3 regions of the Moritella yayanosii genome follow, and region 1 is predicted to be linked to each of the others. Evidence: predicted binding sites of a transcription regulator. Region 1 holds the regulator's gene; each other region holds the start of a gene.
The links. Region 1 encodes MetJ, which represses methionine synthesis genes. Its sites were predicted from a motif close to TAGACGTCTAGACGTCTA; they were not measured.

Region 1 (6,373 bases):
TTTGGCTGTTTAAATAACGCGGTGTGTAATTCTTTCAATAATGGTTCGAGTACTACTTTTTGCAATACTGCACAAATACTTAAACGATTATCACCGGTTTGTACAAACGTCAGATTGTGTTCTGAGATCAGTTGATAAAACTGATGTGACTGTAACGCATTTTCAGTGACACCAGAACCGACCAGCGCCACCATACAAAAACCACTCAGCAGATTAATAGCGAGAATCTGCGGTTGCTGCAGTTGGTATGTCTGTAATGTCGTGAGTGCAAACTCGACAATTTCAGCGGTATAGCCTAATCGCACCACATGCTCTGTGGGACGACGTTTTATACAAATAGGGGATAATTGTTGCTGTGCAAGCAAAGTAATCAACTGATTGTATTGTTGTTGGTAGTCAGCATGCTGATCGAATTGAATATCGACTAAGTGCAGATCATCAATCGAGGTAACGATTTTAGCGCCCTTACCTTTGGGTAAACGACGGTGGATCTGGGTTGAGCCTTCGCTAGGAGTATAACTACAGCGCAGTTGGACATGTTGTTTACTCTCAACCACAGGTTGTAATGTACGTGCATGTAATACTGGTGAACCTAAACGCGCGAGTTCTGCTGCTTCGTCGAGTGACAGTTTAGTTTGTAACTCAGCATCTTTTACCCGACGTGGATCAGCACTAAATATCCCGGCAACATCACTCCAGATCGTCGTTTGCTCAGCATCGACTAATGCGCCTAACAAGGTTGCAGAATAATCCGAACCATTACGTCCTAATGTGATGGTTCGCTGCTGTCCATCCGCAGCAATAAAACCGGTCACCACAACACGGTTATGTAGGTTCGCTAAACACGCAGTTAATTTTTGGCGAGACACCATTTCATCAACCACAGGTTGCGCGGCTAATTCCGTGGTTAAAAACAGGCGAGAATCTAAATCATTGGCAGGTAGTTCACTTTGACTCAGTAACGCCGCTAATAATCGGGCTGACCATACTTCCCCATGTGCAAGGATTTGGTTTTTAGCATAAACATCAAGATGAGCTTCTAATAAATGCCCTATGGTATGAATATCATCTTGCAGCGCAGCAGTGAGTTGTATACATAAGTCATCTGCTAATAATTCCGCAATTAACTTGGCTTGATATTCACACGTGGCAATAAGACGCTCAGACGCAGCTTGATCACCATCTGCAGCCAATTGTAATAACTCTAATAATTGGTTGGTGGTTTTACCTGCTGCAGAAACAACAATCAGATCGCGGGCTTGCGTATGCTCGCTAATAATCGCCAACACACGGCGATAACAAGTGGCATCCGCTAAACTACTGCCACCAAATTTATGAATACTGCGCTTAATTGCGTCCATGCGTTCTCCCGAACTTAATATCAATTAACGTATTACCTGTAACTCAAAACATACACTATTAGGTTGCCACAGGTCAATAGACGTCTAGAGCTCTTTACATACTGATTGCCAACAATCCAATTCAAAGGTAAACTTGTCACTTATTCATTAAATAATAATTTACACAAAGGTCAAAAATGACAAAGTGGAACGGCGAGTATATTAGCCCCTATGCAGAACATGGGAAAAAGAGTGTACAGGTTAAAAAGATAACTGTTTCAATCCCTCTGAAAGTACTCAAAGTACTTACAGATGAAAGAACTCGCCGTCAGATTAATAATCAACGTCACGCGACTAACAGTGAACTGTTATGCGAAGCATTTTTACATGCTTACACGGGTCAGCCATTACCGGCTGATGACGATTTAGGCAAAGACAAACCAGACAACATCCCCGCAGAAGCCAAAGCACAGATGTTAGCACTGGGTATCAATATCGATGATTATTTAGAGCAAGATGATTAGTCATTAAATAACGAGTGCCAAATAAACAACGACTGAAAATAAAACAGGCGCACCTTTTATAAAACAGGCTCCAATAATAGGAGCCTGTTTTGATCTAATCTGTAACCAATGCGCTATCTAGACGCGCATTGTTGCTAATACCTTAACGTAAAATCTAAAAACTAAACGGTGCCGCGCGGCCTTTTTTCTTTTTCTCAACTGGTTTCGGTGCCGCTACTGTTACTGGTTTAGCTTCAGCTTTTTTCTTTTTCTTCTTTTCAGGCTGTTCCCAGATATCTGCAGGGATGCTATCGACAGCAGGCTTAGCAACTGGCATTGGTGCAATAAATACAGCTTCAACAACCGCTTCGTCTACAGCGTGAACGTCAGTAACACCTTGCTCAACAGTATTGTTCTCGGTGAAATCGTCTTCAGTAACATCGTGTTCTGCAATATAGCTTGCTACCGAATCAGACTCTAAAGCCGCAGGATCAACAAATTCTTCTTCATCAGCAATATCGTATGCTGCAAGTTCTTCCGCAGACATCACTTGATACGCTTCACCATTAAAGCCGATGATATCGCCAAACATGATTTTTTTACGTTTACGCGTTTCAACTTCACCATTCACATACACATAACCGTCTGCAATATAGTTCTTCGCTTCACTGCCCGAGGTCACTAAATTTTCGATTTTTAAGATCTTATATAGTTCAATTGGTTCTTCAGCGACAACAACAGGGATAACTTCAATTTCATATTCTTCAGACATGGGAACCTTAAATGTGAGCAAATAGCAGAACTGTATACAAGTATAAGCCCAGAAATGCAAACGCCAAGGATAAACCTTTGGCGTTTAATAAAACTATGCAGTAAGTTTACAGCATATAATTTTCAGGTAGTTCGACACGGGCAACGCCAGTTTCTACCGCGGCTAGCGCAACAGCACGTGCGACGCGTGGCAATAAACGTGGATCCATTGGTTTTGGAATGATGTACTCAGTACCAAACTCTAATGATTCCACACCCGATGCAGTCAATACAGACTGTGGTACTTCTTCTTTAGCAATCTCACGGATCGCATGAACAGCGGCTACTTTCATCGCTTCATTAATCACACTGGCACGTGCGTCTAATGCACCACGGAAAATAAATGGGAAGCACAGCACGTTATTCACTTGATTTGGATAATCAGAACGACCGGTTGCCATGATCAGATCTTGACGTGCCGCGTGAGCCAATTCCGGTTTGATTTCTGGATCCGGATTCGAACAGGCAAAAATAATCGGATTATCGGCCATTAATTTAACATCGTCAGCAGCCAATACATTGGGGCCAGATACACCAACAAATACGTCAGCACCGTTAATTGCATCTTGCAATGTACGCTTGTCGGTATTATTAGCAAAACGTTGCTTATATTCGTTAATGTCATCACGACGAGTGTGGATCACCCCTTTGCGGTCTAACATGTAGATTTTTTCACGTTGTGCGCCACATGAAATCAACAACTCCATGCATGCAATAGCCGCTGCACCAGCGCCCATACAAACAATAATCACTTCCGCGATGTCTTTACCTTGAATGTCTAGCGCATTAATCATACCCGCAGCGGTTACGATTGCAGTGCCGTGCTGATCATCATGGAATACTGGAATATTACAACGCGCAATGAGCGCTTTTTCAATTTCAAAACATTCTGGTGCTTTAATGTCTTCTAAGTTAATGCCACCAAATGTATCCGCGATATTCGCGACGGTATCAATAAATTCTTCAGTTGTACGGTGTTTCACTTCAATATCGATTGAATCAATATCAGCAAAACGTTTAAACAAGAGTGCTTTACCTTCCATCACTGGTTTTGATGCCAGTGGGCCTAAATTACCAAGGCCTAAAATAGCCGTGCCGTTAGTGATCACCGCCACTAAGTTACCTTTAGCCGTATATTTGTAAGCATCGTCAGGATTAGCAGCAATTTCACGCACTGGTTCTGCGACACCCGGGCTATATGCTAGAGAAAGATCATCGGCGGTTTCTGCTGATGTAGTAAGTTGAATAGCAATTTTACCCGGTTTAGGGTTCGCGTGATAATCTAATGCTTGCTGTCTAAAGTCTGACATACTCAATATCCTGAATTAAATGAATGCACATAACTCACAGCCTTAATTCGAGAATAACTAAGGTGTAAGAAACAACGTTGGGGAATTAAATAATAATCGAATGTAACGCAAATATTTAACTTTAATTTAACACAGCTCACTTTTATTTTACACTGCGCTAAATGAGCTAATAATATTGTTCGCATAATTCTACAGTAATTTAAGTTGTTTATTCTACCTTTGCACTGATATTGAGTGTTTATTTTTATATAGACTGCTAATTTTAGAAGAACATTTTTACGGAAATGCAATTACGGAGATAAAATCTAAATTTTATAATTTTTTTAAACTGTTTTTCAGGTATAAAAAAAGGCACCCGAAGGTACCTTTTTGAGTTACTACAAAATTTTGTATAAATACAATTCTTATTTTGCAGCAAGAGCGCCAAAACGCTTGTTGAATTTATCAACACGACCACCAGTATCAACATTACGTTGCTTACCAGTGTAGAATGGGTGACACTTTGAACATACGTCAATCGTGATGTTTTTACCGCGAGTTGAACCAACAGAGAAAATGTTACCGCATGAACATTTTGCTTCCATAGCTGCGTATTCTGGGTGGATACCTTGTTTCATAGAAACCTCAATTATTAGTTATGTCGCCATCTGAAACACTGCCAGACACCACATAAAGTTATAGAATTTTTAGGCTGCGAATAATATAGGATCTTACCCCCCAATATCAATAGCTGATGCATAAATAAACTGCAATTAGAACATTAAACAGAAAATATCAAGACATTACCTAGTTAACAGCCGTAAACTGTTTACCGAAGTACAGATTTAGCCCGTAAAAGAGAGTTGAGTAAATGCCCGTTGTCGCCGTTGCCGTTCCCGTTCATTTAAACAGAACCTTTGATTATATTTACCCTGATGATGCGCACATTCAACCCGGCATGCGGATCTGTGTGCCCTTTATGAATAAGCAATTAATTGGCATTGCGCTGGCAACTAAAAACGACAGTGAATTTCCGCTGGCAAAACTCAAACCGATTATCAATGTACTCGATGATAATGCGATTTTATCGGCTGACATGTTAGCTTTTTTCAATTGGTGCGCTGATTATTACCATTACCCGATTGGTGAAGTGATCGCCCAAGCCTTACCGGTATTGTTACGAAAGTTAGAATCAGCCAAGTTAAACAGTTACACATTCTGGCAGTTAACCGATAGTGCCCATGACTTAACGGCTCAGGAATTAAATCGTTTAACCCCTGCGCAATTACAAACCATCAAGTTACTGGCTGAAACGGGGTTAACCCAATCACACTTAAAATTAGCCAATATAAAATCAACCACCATCAAAGCATTACAAGACAAAGGGTTGATTAGCCAAGAATACATTAAGATCCAAGATAACGATGCGCAACACTGGCGCCAGAATCTGGTGATTAGTGATAATCGCCCCACCCTCAATACCGAACAAGCAATTACGATAGCGGCCATTGATATTAATCACTTTGCCACTTATCTACTTGATGGGGTAACAGGCAGTGGTAAAACCGAAGTTTATCTCAATGTCATCGAAAAAGTATTAAAGATTGGTAAACAAGCACTGGTATTAGTCCCTGAAATCGGTCTTACGCCACAAACAATTTCACGCTTTAAGCGTCGTTTCAATGTGCCTATCGTCGCCTTGCACTCTGGTTTAAATGATGCGGAGCGTCGTGAGGCTTGGCTTGAAGCTCAAGCTGGTGTCGCCGGTATCGTGATAGGTACCCGGTCGGCGATATTTACGCCCATGCATGATTTAGGCGTGATCATTATTGATGAAGAACATGATGGGTCGTTAAAACAGCAAGAAACATTTCGTTATCATGCTCGCGATCTGGCTATTGTCAGAGCCCAGCGGAATAACATTGCCGTGGTATTAGGTTCTGCCACCCCGGCGTTAGAAACGCTGCACAATGCTCTGACAGGTAAATATCGTCATTTGCAGCTAACCCAACGTGCGGGTAATGCCCAGATGCCGACCCACCACCTGATCGACATTAAAAATCAATCCTTAGACTCTGGCCTCTCTGCTGAGTTTATGGCATTAATGGCAACCCATTTAGCCGCTGGTAATCAAGTCCTGTTATTTCTCAACCGCCGCGGTTATGCACCCGCCGTCATGTGTCATACCTGTGGTTCGATGGCAGAATGTCAGCGTTGTAATACCTATTACACCTATCATCAATCGCGCAATGTATTGCATTGTCATCATTGCGACGAACAGTTTCCTAAACCACGTCGTTGTCCGAGTTGTAATTCCAATGAAATAATGACCGCCGGTTTTGGTACTGAGCAGTTAGAGGCCATGCTCAATAATCACTTCCCACAATACCCGATTATTCGTATTGACCGAGATAGTACCAGCCGCAAAGGC
Region 2 (6,373 bases), 2.5 Mb from region 1:
ATTCCGGTATGGGTATACCAAAAGAAGATGTAGCACATATTTTTGATGCCCATTTCAGAGCCAAAAATACCGTCAATGGTCCACAAGGAAACTCTGGATTAGGACTCGCTATCGTAGCGAAATTACTGTCATTACATCATACCAAGATCTCAGTATCGAGTGTATTGAGCCAAGGTACAACGTTCAGTTTTAGCTTACCGACAAGTGGAGCATATAATGGGAGCATGTAAATAGTACGGCAGCTTAGTCTTTATTGGCTAAGCTGCCGGTTTTATTCTAAACAATTCTGTCAAAAAAAAGCACCACATTCAATCTCTCTCTTATTTTATTCGTCCTAGCGCATAGATTAAAATAATTATCACGAGTTAACCTCATTCAGCCTGCAAATACCTTAATTCATGCTAATTTTATATAAAAAACTAAGTTACGACGACTTTCAATACACTCGTTTAGGATGGATCTATATGCGAATATTTAAACTCACTCATACTGTTTTATTCGTCACGCTTGTCACAGGTTGTGCTAGCTTTGACAAGCAATCATCAACAAGACTTAGTGAGTACACGCAAACTAGTGAATAGATTTGATCCAAACAACCAGGGCTTCTTTGGTGGCCCATCAGAGAATGCAGTATTGGCGAGTATTGCAGAAGTGAGTATACAATTAATCCAAGCGCAAAAAATCAAGCACCAAGTCACGACAATTTTAGCTCAGCCGTTAGCTGATATTGAATACCTGACCCCAAAAGTCGGTAAGGAATGGCAAAGGGAGCTCAACAATATTAACCAAAACATCATTCAATTCATTAATAATATTGAAAAAAATAGAGCCGTATCAAGACAAAAAATTGATCGTGATAGAATACAGAAAAAAGTTCATGATCTCGAAATCAACATAGTGATCGCAGAATATTATTCCCCATTAGAAAAGCAATTCCATCAGTTAAATAAGCGATTAATTCCTCAGAGTTACAATACGGTTTTACAGGGTTTACAGCAGCTTGATAACGTTATCACGACTGCACCACGTGACACAACGGCGCTCACAGACGCGGCAAACCAGATTAAAAAAGAGATACAAAGTGCTGAACATATCGCAACCGATGTTAACTGGATCAATAACCTAGATAAAAACCAGCGTGAAGAAATTGTTTTACACTATCGTGCTACATTAGAAGGTCTAGGGCTTAAATTTTTAAACCAAGATCTGTCTAACCTGTCATACAAAGCACAAGTAAGTACCTTTGAGCGTGAGTTGTCAGCTCAGTTAGCTGAGTTTGTAACAGAAGAGAGTGATGTCGCCATTACTGACGATGCCGAAACTAAGATCGAAAACAACCTCATCGAAACCTCAACTGAAGATGTAACGGTTGAAACGACACAAGTAACGACAAACTCAATAGTGAACAACGAGTACTGAACAATTAATAATGCCGGGACACAGTATTTTCAAGTTGTGTCCCCCTTAACCTTAACCTTAACCTTAACCTTAACTACATCAAGGTCTAGTTAATATCGAGTGATTTACGACAACTCACTAATAGCCATACTGACAATACAAAGAAGATCCTGGTCATTTTATTTTATCCCCACGATTATGCTAATAATCTAATAGAAATAACTTAAACTATTTTAAAAATCAATGCATTGACAACTATCAAATGCCAGCCATTACAAATGAGTAATCAAGGTCACGCTGCATCGCGGTAGAGCGACACTAGCTTAGTCGGTCTCGATAATTTATAGTGTCTATAAAGTCATATTTGCCATGATGTTGGCTACTTAGTCGTAATATAAACTTATATAAAAAGGGATCATATGAGTCTTGAAATTCGTGACCTGTCTATTTTATTAATTGAGCCTTCCACTACACAAAGCAGGTTTATCACTACACAATTGCAGGATGCCGGTGTTGATAACATCGAATGTGTATCCTCAATCGCACAAGCAAAGCAAAGTTTGACTGGATTCATTCCTGATTTGATCATTAGTGCCATGTATTTTGAAGATGGTTCAGGGGCTGAACTTGCTGAATTCGTTAAATCAAATATTCTCACTGAAGATATTGCCTTTATGCTCATTTCGAGTGAACAACGATTTTCTGTGTTAGATAAAGTGAAACAAGCTGGCGCTATCGCAATTTTACCCAAGCCGTTTAAATTTATTGATTTACAACGCGCCCTCAATGCCACGCTTAGCTTCATTGAACCAGAAGAAATGGAACTGGATTTATACGATGTAACCACATTAAAAATACTTGTTGTCGATGATAGTTTAACGGCAAGAAAGCATATCTGTCGTGTATTCTACAGTATGGGTATTGTGGGGGTGACAACCGCTGAAAATGGCGTTGAAGCATTAGAATATTTGGCACAAAACACCTTCGATTTGATTGTGACCGATTACAACATGCCAGAAATGGATGGCAAAGAGTTAGTTGAGAAGATCAGAACAAACCCAGAATTATCCTACCTACCAATCTTGATGGTCACATCTGAAGAAGGCAGTGCGCAGTTAAGCGCGGTAAAACAAGCTGGTGTCTCTGCACTTTGTGATAAACCTTTTGATATTGATACGGTTAGAATGCTTGTGAAACAATTGTTGAATGAACAATAACTTACGCTTCTTTCGGCTTTAATTAATATCCCAAGTAATAACACGGGGGCGCTCATATTAACGAGCGCCCTCTGAATCTCAAGGCTAACAACTTGTTAATTCACTATTTTTATCCCTTTCAACTGCTGAAATGAACTGGCTTTAGCATCTTTTAAAAACTCAACCATGTAAGGCATTTCTAATTGTTCAATTCGAATAGCCGCGTATAGCGTTGTCCAACAACTGTCTTCACCAAGCGGTTTAGCTAAAATATAATCTTTCTCTAAATACTCTGTTAACGCCCAATTTGGCAATGCCGCAACACCGCGTCCACTCGCCACCAGTTGCAACATCATGATGGTTAATTCCGCATGTCGAATGGCATGAGGGGAAACCCCTGCAGGATCTAAAAATAAATTAAAGATATCTAACCGTTCCTGCTCTACAGGATACGTGATCAACGTTTCATCACTCAGATCCTCTGGCTCGATATACGCTTTATCCGCTAAAGCATGATGGTGACTGACCGCAAGCATCGGCTGATAGCTAAACAGCGGTTCGTAATGAATACCGGATAATACTTGGGGATCGGACGTCACTACTAAATCTACGTCACCCCGCTTTAATGCTGGCAAAGGGGCAAAGCTAAAGCCCGAGGTCAAATCAAGCTCGATTTCTGGCCAGTGGTCACGGAACACATCAATTGCCGGCATTAACCACTGAAAGCAACTGTGGCATTCGATAGCCATATGTAGACGCCCAGCATTACCGGATAACAAACGGCTGATATCACGTTCAGTGTTGGTGAACATAGGTAACACTGATTTGGCCAGTTTAAGTACCCGCTCCCCTGCAACGGTAAAGCGTAATGGCCTGGTTTTACGGATAAATAACGCGGTATTTAAACGGTCTTCAAGATCTTTTATCTGATGTGATAACGCTGATTGCGTCATATAAAGACTTTCAGATGCTTCGACTAATGAGCCAGTATTTTCTAATGCAATAATCGTTTTCAAATGCTTAACTTCGAGCATCGTTAATTCCCTTTTAAACGAATGACTAAATTTAGCATAATGCCAACATCAATTAATTTCAACTTAATCAGTAAAAATATGAATTTGATTCATGTGAAATAATATTCAATACTTTAGCCATCTAAACGGCTTTTAATTATGCATAAGACATAAGACAGAGCATACAAATACATCTAATAAAAGGGAGTTACAGATGGCTAAATCACACATATTAGGTTTCCCACGTATCGGTGCTGACCGCGAATTAAAAAAAGCAATTGAATCATATTGGAAAAATGACATCACCAAAGTTGAGTTAGAAACTGTTGGTAAACAACTACGCGCTAAACATTGGCAGCAGCAAATTGATGCTGGGCTAGACTTCATCACTGTGGGTGACTTTGCTTGGTACGACCAAGTATTGGCATTGTCAGCGACCTTAGGTGTGATCCCAGAGCGCCATCAAGAAGAAACAATCACCCTTGATACGCTGTTTAATATGGCGCGTGGTTCTAGCCCTTGTTGCGGTCAACAAGTGGCGGCATGTGAAATGACAAAATGGTTTGATACTAATTATCACTATCTTGTTCCAGAATTAAACGCAGACCAAAAGTTCGCGTTAAGCTACAACCAACTTATTGAAGAGCTACAAGAAGCAAAAGCACTTGGTTTCCCAATTAAAGCCAATCTGCTAGGTCCGGTAAGCTACCTGTGGTTAAGTAAAACCAACAGTGATTTTGATAAACTTACATTACTACCTCAACTTGTAGCAACCTATAAGCAACTACTTGCTAACATCGCCGCTGAAGGTGTTGAATGGCTACAAATTGAAGAACCTATTCTCGTTCAAGATCTAACCAGTGAATGGCAACAGGCATTGACAACCAGTTATGCTGAATTAGCTAAAGGTAGCAACAAACTGTTACTCACCAGTTACTTTGGTGCGTTAGGCGATAATGCAAAATTAGCATTCTCATTGCCTGTTGCGGGCTTCCATATTGATTTATCACGTGCGCCGGAGCAGTTAGACACCGCATTAGCGTTACTGCCTGCTCACGCTATTTTATCCGCAGGTATCGTCAATGGCCGCAATATTTGGCGTAACGATTTAGCAACATCAGTAAGTTCATTACAACAAGCGAAAGCAACGTTAGGTGAACGTTTATGGGTGGCTTCATCATGTTCATTACAACATAGCCCAGTTGATCTGGATAACGAAACCAAACTCGATACCGAGCTTAAATCTTGGTTAGCTTATGCGACACAGAAATTAACCGAGGTTAGCACCATCAATGCGTTGCTAAACGGTGATAATTCGGAGCAATTAACCACAAGAGTAACGGAATCAACAGCTGTTGTTGCATCTCGAGCAACGTCTTCGCGAATTCACAACGCAGCGGTTAAAGAACGTGTGGCTGCAATTACCGATAAAGATGCACAACGGCATAGTCCATTTACCCAGCGTATTGCAAGCCAGCAGCAAGAATTGAATTTACCACTATTCCCAACAACAACCATTGGCTCATTCCCACAGACCAGTGATATTCGTCAAACGCGTAATCAATTTAAACAAAATATCATCAGCCAAGATCAATACATCACCAAGATGCAAGCAGAGATCAAAGATGTCGTCAAACGCCAAGAAGCACTCGGGCTAGATGTACTGGTACACGGTGAACCTGAGCGTAATGACATGGTTGAATACTTTGGGGAACTACTCGATGGTTTCGCATTTTCTAACTATGGTTGGGTACAAAGTTATGGTACGCGTTGCGTTAAGCCGCCCATCATCTTTGGTGATATTTCTCGCCCGGCCCCGATGACAGTAGCTTGGAGTAAATATGCTCAAGCGCAAACCAACAAGCTAATGAAAGGTATGCTAACAGGCCCCGTCACAATCTTATGTTGGTCATTTGCCCGCGATGATATCAGCCGTGAAGAACAAACCAATCAAATCGCACTGGCCATTCGTGATGAAGTGGTTGATTTAGAACATGCAGGGATTAAAGTGATTCAAATTGACGAACCAGCGCTGCGTGAAGGACTACCACTACGTAAAAGCGAGCAACAAGCATACTTAGATTGGTCAACCAAAGCCTTCCGTATCAGTGCGTCAGGTGTAAGGGATAATACCCAGATCCATACTCACATGTGTTACTGCGAATTTAATGACATTATGCCGTCAATTGCCGCATTAGATGCAGATGTGATCACGATCGAAACCTCACGATCTAACATGGAACTGTTATCTGCCTTTACCGATTTTAGTTACCCAAATGATATTGGTCCGGGTGTTTATGATATTCACTCGCCAAATGTACCAAGTGTAGAGTGGATGACGCAGTTAATCACCAATGCCAGTGAATACATCGATGTGGCACGTTTATGGGTTAACCCTGATTGCGGTCTAAAAACACGAGACTGGAAAGAAACAGAAGCAGCATTGAAGAACATGGTGACGGCTGCACATCACTTACGCGATACATTTTCTAACTAAGCGTTATCAATCCAATATCCCGGACTATAAAGGAGAGCGCGCGCTCTCCTTTATCAATCTATATTTTTATAAATAGGTATTAATAATCTACAGCTGCACGCTGGCTAGTAATACTTTTCATCATTGGCAACACAGCTTGATGCGCAGGGTGATCTTGATATAGAGCTAACGTTTCACGAGAATCTAAATCAGCAATTAATACTAAATCGTAAGAACCCGCACCTTGCAGACAATCAATACCCACTTCCAAACGTTGTAACCCGGGAATC
Region 3 (6,373 bases), 530 kb from region 1:
AGTCATTACCGGCAAGTTAATCATTACTAACGTGTCGCACTGATAATCAGATATAAAAATGCCCGTATAGTTATCACTATGACGGGCATTTTTTATTCTGTCAGTAAACCAGTTATCACCGAGTATTCATTAAACTAAGCCTGCTATTATTAACAGCGCGTGTTTAATCAATACGGTTCAAACGCTACAGATTAATCAGGTGCATAGCCTAAGTTAGGCCCTAACCAACGTTCGGCTTCTTCAAGCGTCATGTTTTTACGCTCTGCATAATCTTTCACTTGGTCTTCTTGAATCGAGGCAACCGCAAAATAACGTGATTCTGGATGGGAAAATATCAACCCAGATACCGCCGCACCCGGCCACATTGCATACGAAGAGGTGAGCTTCATACCGATACTGTCTGGGTCTAATAATTCCCAAATAGTACCTTTCTCGGTATGCTCAGGACAGGCTGCATAACCAGGCGCCGGACGAATTCCTTGGTACTTTTCACGGATCAGATCATCGTTGTTCCATTCTTCGGTCTGCGTGAACCCCCACTCTTCTTTACGTACCAGTTCATGTAGACGCTCGGCCATCGCTTCCGCTAAACGGTCACACACAGACTGGATCAGAATGGCGTTGTAATCATCTTCAATACCTTTGAAGTAATTCGCTACGTCATCTTCACCAATACCACCAGTAACGGCAAATGCGCCGATATAATCAAACTTACCTGAATCTTTCGGCGCCACAAAATCAGCAAGGCTATTATTGTACTGCCCTGGTTTTTTCTTGGTTTGCTGACGTAGGTGCTCCAGTTTGGTTAATACCTGTGACCGCGTTTCATCGGTATATACTTCGATAGTATCGTCATTAACGGTATTGGCAGGGAATAAACCAATCACGCCATTGACAGATATTTTATAATCGTCAGGCACACCTTCAAGCCCAGCGCCGCCTACTTCTAAACGATCCAGCATGTCGTTAGCATCATTAAATAAACTGGTCGCTTCGACACCAACCACGTCATCGGTAAGAATACGCGGATATTTACCCGCCAAAGTCCAGGTCATGAAGAACGGGGTCCAATCGATGTATTTGCGCAATTCCGCAATCGAGTAACTAATGTATTTTTTCACACCCAATGTTTTCGGGACTGGCGGCGTATAGTTAACCCAATCAATTGGCGCTTTATTGGCACGGGCTACTTCAAGTGTTACCGGCGCGCTGCGTGGTCGTTTACGGGCATGTTGCTCACGCGCCACCTCGTATTCTTTGGCCATTCTCGCGACCAGTACCGGTTTCTTGGTTTCTGACAATAATGCCGCTACCACCCCGACTGCGCGTGATGCATTGGAAACATAGATAACCGGTTCGTCATAGTGTTGCTCAATTTTCACCGCAGTATGCGCTTTGGATGTGGTTGCACCACCAATCAGGATCGGCAGTTTAAAGCCTTTACGCTGACACTCTTTTGCCACATGCACCATTTCATCGAGTGACGGGGTGATCAAACCGGATAAGCCGATAATATCGCAGTTTTCTTCCACTGCTTTTTTCAAGATATCATCACACGAGACCATCACGCCCATATCGATGATCTCATAGTTATTACACTGCAACACCACACCGACAATATTTTTGCCGATATCGTGAACGTCGCCTTTTACGGTGGCTAGTAATATTCGACCGTTTGACGATTTTTTTTGTTTTGATGCTTCAATGTAAGGATTTAAGTAAGATACCGCCCGTTTCATTACCCGCGCAGATTTAACCACCTGGGGTAAGAACATTTTACCGGCACCAAATAAATCACCAACCGCATTCATGCCATCCATTAACGGACCTTCGATCACTTCTAATGGCAGGGTTGCTTGTTGACGAGCTTCTTCGGTATCGTCTTCGATAAATTCAGTAATACCTTTAATTAAGGCGTACTCTAAACGTTTATTCACCTCAAAGCTGCGCCACTCTTGGGTTTCCGCTTCGACTTCAACACCTGAATCGCGGTACTTCTCGGCAAGAACGAGCAGCGCTTCCGTGGCATTATCATTGCGATTAAGGATCACATCTTCGACACCATCCAGCAGCTCTTTCGGCAGATCATCATAGATCGCCAACTGCCCCGCATTAACAATACCCATATCCATGCCTTCACGGATAGCGTAGTACAAGAACACGGCATGGATCGCTTCACGCAACGGGTTGTTACCACGGAACGAGAAGGATACATTAGAGACACCGCCCGAGATCATCGCATGCGGTAATTCACGTTTAATGTCTTTCACTGCTTCAATGAAATCAACGGCATAGTTATTATGCTCATCAATACCGGTGGCAACGGCAAAGATATTTGGATCGAAAATAATATCTTCCGGCGGGAAATTAACGTCATTCACCAGGATGTCGTAAGAACGCTTACAAATTTGAAATTTACGTTCTTGGGTATCTGCTTGGCCATCTTCATCGAAGGCCATCACTATCATAGCAGCGCCATAACGACGGATTAATTTAGCTTGATGGCGGAAGTTATCTTCACCCTCTTTAAGCGAGATTGAGTTAACAATCGCTTTACCCTGTACGCATTTCAGACCCGCTTCAAGAATTTCCCATTTCGATGAGTCGATCATGATTGGCACTTTCGAAATATCGGGTTCTGACGCCACTAAGTTTAAAAATCGATGCATACAATGCAACGAATCCAGCATACCGTCATCCATATTAATATCGATGATCTGCGCGCCAGCTTCGACTTGCTGTAGGGCAACATGCAGGGCTTCGTCGTAGTTTTCTTCTTTAATCAGACGCTTGAAACGTGCCGAACCGGTAACGTTGGTACGTTCTCCAACGTTAATAAACAAGCTGTCTTTCTTTATCGTTAATGGCTCAAGTCCACTTAAACGACAGGCGATTTCGATTTCAGGTAATTGACGCGGCTTAACACCTTCCACAGCATCAGCCATCGCCTTAATATGTTCTGGCGTGGTACCACAACAACCACCGACCATATTTAAGAAACCGGCTTCAGCCCATTCCTTAATATGTACAGCCATGTCTTCCGGGCTTAAATCATATTCACCAAAGGCATTAGGTAAACCCGCATTGGGGTGCGCGGTAACATAACTTTCTGAGATACGTGACAACTCATCAACATATTGACGTAATTCATCTGGGCCTAATGCACAGTTAAGACCAAAAGTGATCGGTTCGGCATGGCGTAATGAATTATAAAATGCTTCTGTGGTTTGACCCGTCAGAGTCCGACCCGAGGCATCGGTAATGGTACCCGAGATCATAATAGGTAATTCAAAGCCAAGTTCTTCAAAAACAGTTTTAACCGCAAAGACCGCCGCTTTAGCATTCAAGGTATCAAAGATAGTCTCGATGAGAATAATATCGGCACCGCCTTCGATTAACGCTTTGGTTGATTCGATATAGGCTTCAACCATTAGATCAAAAGAGGTATTACGGAAAGCGGGATCGTTTACGTCAGGCGAAATAGAACAAGTACGGTTGGTTGGACCCAGAACACCGGCCACAAAACGCGGACGATCCGGGTTTTCTGCGGTTTTTTCATCGGCAACTTGACGGGCGATACGCGCGGCTTCACGGTTAATCTCTGCCGATAAGGATGCCATATCATAATCTGCCATTGCGATAGTCGTGGCATTGAAGGTATTGGTTTCAAGAATATCGGCGCCCGCGTCGAGGTACTCTTTATGAATGTCAGCAATGAGCTGTGGCTTACTTAAGACCAATAAATCATTATTACCTTTGACGTCGCAATGCCAGTTAGCAAAACGTTCACCACGGTAATCTGCTTCTGCTAATTTATAGTCTTGGATCATCGTACCCATGCCGCCATCGATAAGCATGATACGTTGTTTTAATTGCTGTTCCAGCTGTTGTTTGATTTTTATAGTAGCCACAAGATCCCTCGTTAATGTACTGCAGACTCAATCCTGAGTCTTATTATTTGATACTAATCTATTTGCTCGACTATCTATTCGAATAGCTACACTCGTGACAGTTATAGATCGTTTAAGTCATATGGCGTTTGTTGATAAACATAATAGTTTAACCAGTTGCTATAAAGCAGATTACCATGACTGCGCCAAGTAACAAGAGGGGCATTTTCAGCATTATTACCTTTATAGTAATTAGCGGGGACAGCCGCCTCCACACCGTCGGTAATATCACGCATATATTCTTGATGTAAGGTGTCGGCACTGTATTCTGGATGACCAGTGACAAATACCTGGCGGCAGTCTTTTGATGCCGCTAAATACACCCCGGTCTCATCATTCGCAGCTAGGATGTCGAGATCTGTACCTGCAAACATCGCTGCAGAGAAATTGGCATAGCGCGACATAGGTACGGGGAATTCATCATCAAAACCACGTACTAATGGGTTATGACGATGGAACGTTTGCTGTGGGTAGACACCGGAAAATTTTGTCTCGTGGACTTTTTTATCAACGCCGTGCAGAATTTTTAATGCCGCTTGTGCAGCCCAGCATAAGAATAACGTCGATACCACGTGGGTTTTCGACCAGTTAATGATCTCTTCGATTTGTGGCCAATACACCACGTCATCATGACCGACTAAACCTAATGGCGCACCGGTAATAATTAAACCATCATAATTATTATGACGAATGCGCTCAAAGTCATGATAAAACTTATCAATATGTTCTTGGGGAGTATTTTTAGAGGCGCGATAGTCAATGCGTAAGAATTCCACATTGACTTGTAATGGCGTATTCGACAATAACCGTAAAATTTGATTTTCAGTCTCAATTTTTTTCGGCATAAGGTTAAGAATAACCAACTGCAGCGGTCTGATTTCTTGCTTGGTTGCGCGTGACTCGAGCATCACAAAAATATTTTCATTACCTAATATTTCGGCAGCCGGTAGCCCGTCTTTAATTCTAATCGGCATTATTCCCATCCTTAAGTAATAGATTAGCCATCCAGAAGTCTACCTCAATTAGATAAGCTTTGTAAGTGCTGTTCACAGCAAATTTATCACGGACGACATTAGGATAATGAGTTGTGGGCTTTTTCGGGAGGATTACCGTATTGGAAATTGTAGATTTATTTCTTGTTTAAAAAAATGAATACCAGTACGTTGAGAATTCAACGCTCACAGTCATTGTTAGAAATCGCCTAACAATGACCGTTTTATTACTGAATGGTATTAGTCATGCAGAGTCATCGGCTTTTGAGTACATCCCTAGTCCGCAGAGTCTAACTCACCCTCAAACTGAATCAGCCAAATTTTTAGTAACGCATCTAATTGACTCTTTTGTTTTTGTGTTAATGATGCTGATAAAGCGTGTTCATTTTCAACATGGGCTAACAAGGAATTGTCGATTTTTTCCATACCTTGATCACTGAGCTTAACCAAATAGCTGCGTCTGTCGTGTTGGCTATGGGTCCTCTCAATCCATCCTGTTTTTTCAAGTTTGTCGAGGCGGTTGGTAATAGCACCGGAGGTTAGCATAGTTGACTTATATAAGTCGGTTGGCGTCATTATATAGGGTTCTCCATTGCGTCTCAGTGTCGCGAGAATATCGAAATCACCTTTTGATAATCCCATGGATTTGTGCTGGTCCCATATCCCCTTAGAAATATGGTTACTTACCCTAAGTAGACGAGCAAAGAGTCCCATAATCTCAGGTTCTATATCAGGACGAACTTCGTGCCACTGCTTCACTTGTAGATCAATTTTATCAATTTTCATAGTTAATACTTTCCCCCATTTTCTGCATCTTAACATTAAAAAATTTGAATGTATCTTAAAGTTTATTATATTAACACTAAGTTACTTTAAATTGTGATACTCACGATAAAGATACACATGATTAAGATATTTATCATTAAGTAGTTTACAATTAAGATAGTTGCCGTTAAGATAAAGTCAATTAAGATATATGTAGTTAAGATACTTAATTCTGAAGTACATTAAGGGTATTAACTCAAGGTTCTATTTAAAATTAGTATGAAAAGGAATGAGAATGTTAGAGATAAAGATGGATCAGAAAAATAAGACAAGGAACGCCAGTCTAATGATGTTGGTGGCAACCATATGTGTTGCGGCGTCTTTTCCTGTATCAAAATCATTGATGCAATATATATCTGCGGAACTGGCTTTATGTATTCGGTTTGTAATTTCTTCCGCTCTGTTTTACATATTTATTCAGCTTAAAGGGTTATCAGTCTCCATCATCCCCCAGAGATGGAAAGCTTATCTATTTGTCAGTTCATTTTATGCCATGTTCTTTATTAGCACGTTTGAAGCATTGAAATTAACGAGTGCTTTTAATACCAGTGTTATTTACACCTTAATGCCAAGTGTCTCTTTGTTGATCGCTTGGTTCACTTTCAA

Region 2: metE (5-methyltetrahydropteroyltriglutamate--homocysteine S-methyltransferase) is a predicted target of MetJ. The motif match lies at 3,743-3,760, and genes of this name have one in related genera.
Region 3: metA (homoserine O-acetyltransferase MetA) is a predicted target of MetJ. The motif match lies at 4,949-4,966, and genes of this name have one in related genera.

The regions. Positions count from the first base shown of each region.
Region 1 is NZ_LS483250.1:2,885,868-2,892,240, forward strand. It holds gene MORIYA_RS13360 (bifunctional aspartate kinase/homoserine dehydrogenase II) at 1-1,361, opposite strand, end outside; gene metJ (met regulon transcriptional regulator MetJ) at 1,538-1,864, shown strand; gene MORIYA_RS13370 (RNA-binding S4 domain-containing protein) at 2,019-2,615, opposite strand; gene MORIYA_RS13375 (malic enzyme-like NAD(P)-binding protein) at 2,722-3,963, opposite strand; gene rpmE (50S ribosomal protein L31) at 4,368-4,580, opposite strand; gene priA (primosomal protein N') at 4,814-6,373, shown strand, end outside.
Region 2 is NZ_LS483250.1:351,150-357,522, reverse strand. It holds gene MORIYA_RS01630 (sensor histidine kinase) at 1-230, shown strand, start outside; gene MORIYA_RS01625 (hypothetical protein) at 529-1,419, shown strand; gene MORIYA_RS01620 (response regulator transcription factor) at 1,818-2,615, shown strand; gene MORIYA_RS01615 (LysR family transcriptional regulator) at 2,711-3,628, opposite strand; gene metE (5-methyltetrahydropteroyltriglutamate--homocysteine S-methyltransferase) at 3,822-6,104, shown strand; gene MORIYA_RS01605 (Dabb family protein) at 6,184-6,373, opposite strand, start outside.
Region 3 is NZ_LS483250.1:3,414,106-3,420,478, reverse strand. It holds gene MORIYA_RS15845 (DMT family transporter) at 1-20, shown strand, start outside; gene metH (methionine synthase) at 192-3,911, opposite strand; gene metA (homoserine O-acetyltransferase MetA) at 4,013-4,924, opposite strand; gene MORIYA_RS15830 (MarR family winged helix-turn-helix transcriptional regulator) at 5,219-5,728, opposite strand; gene MORIYA_RS15825 (DMT family transporter) at 6,003-6,373, shown strand, end outside.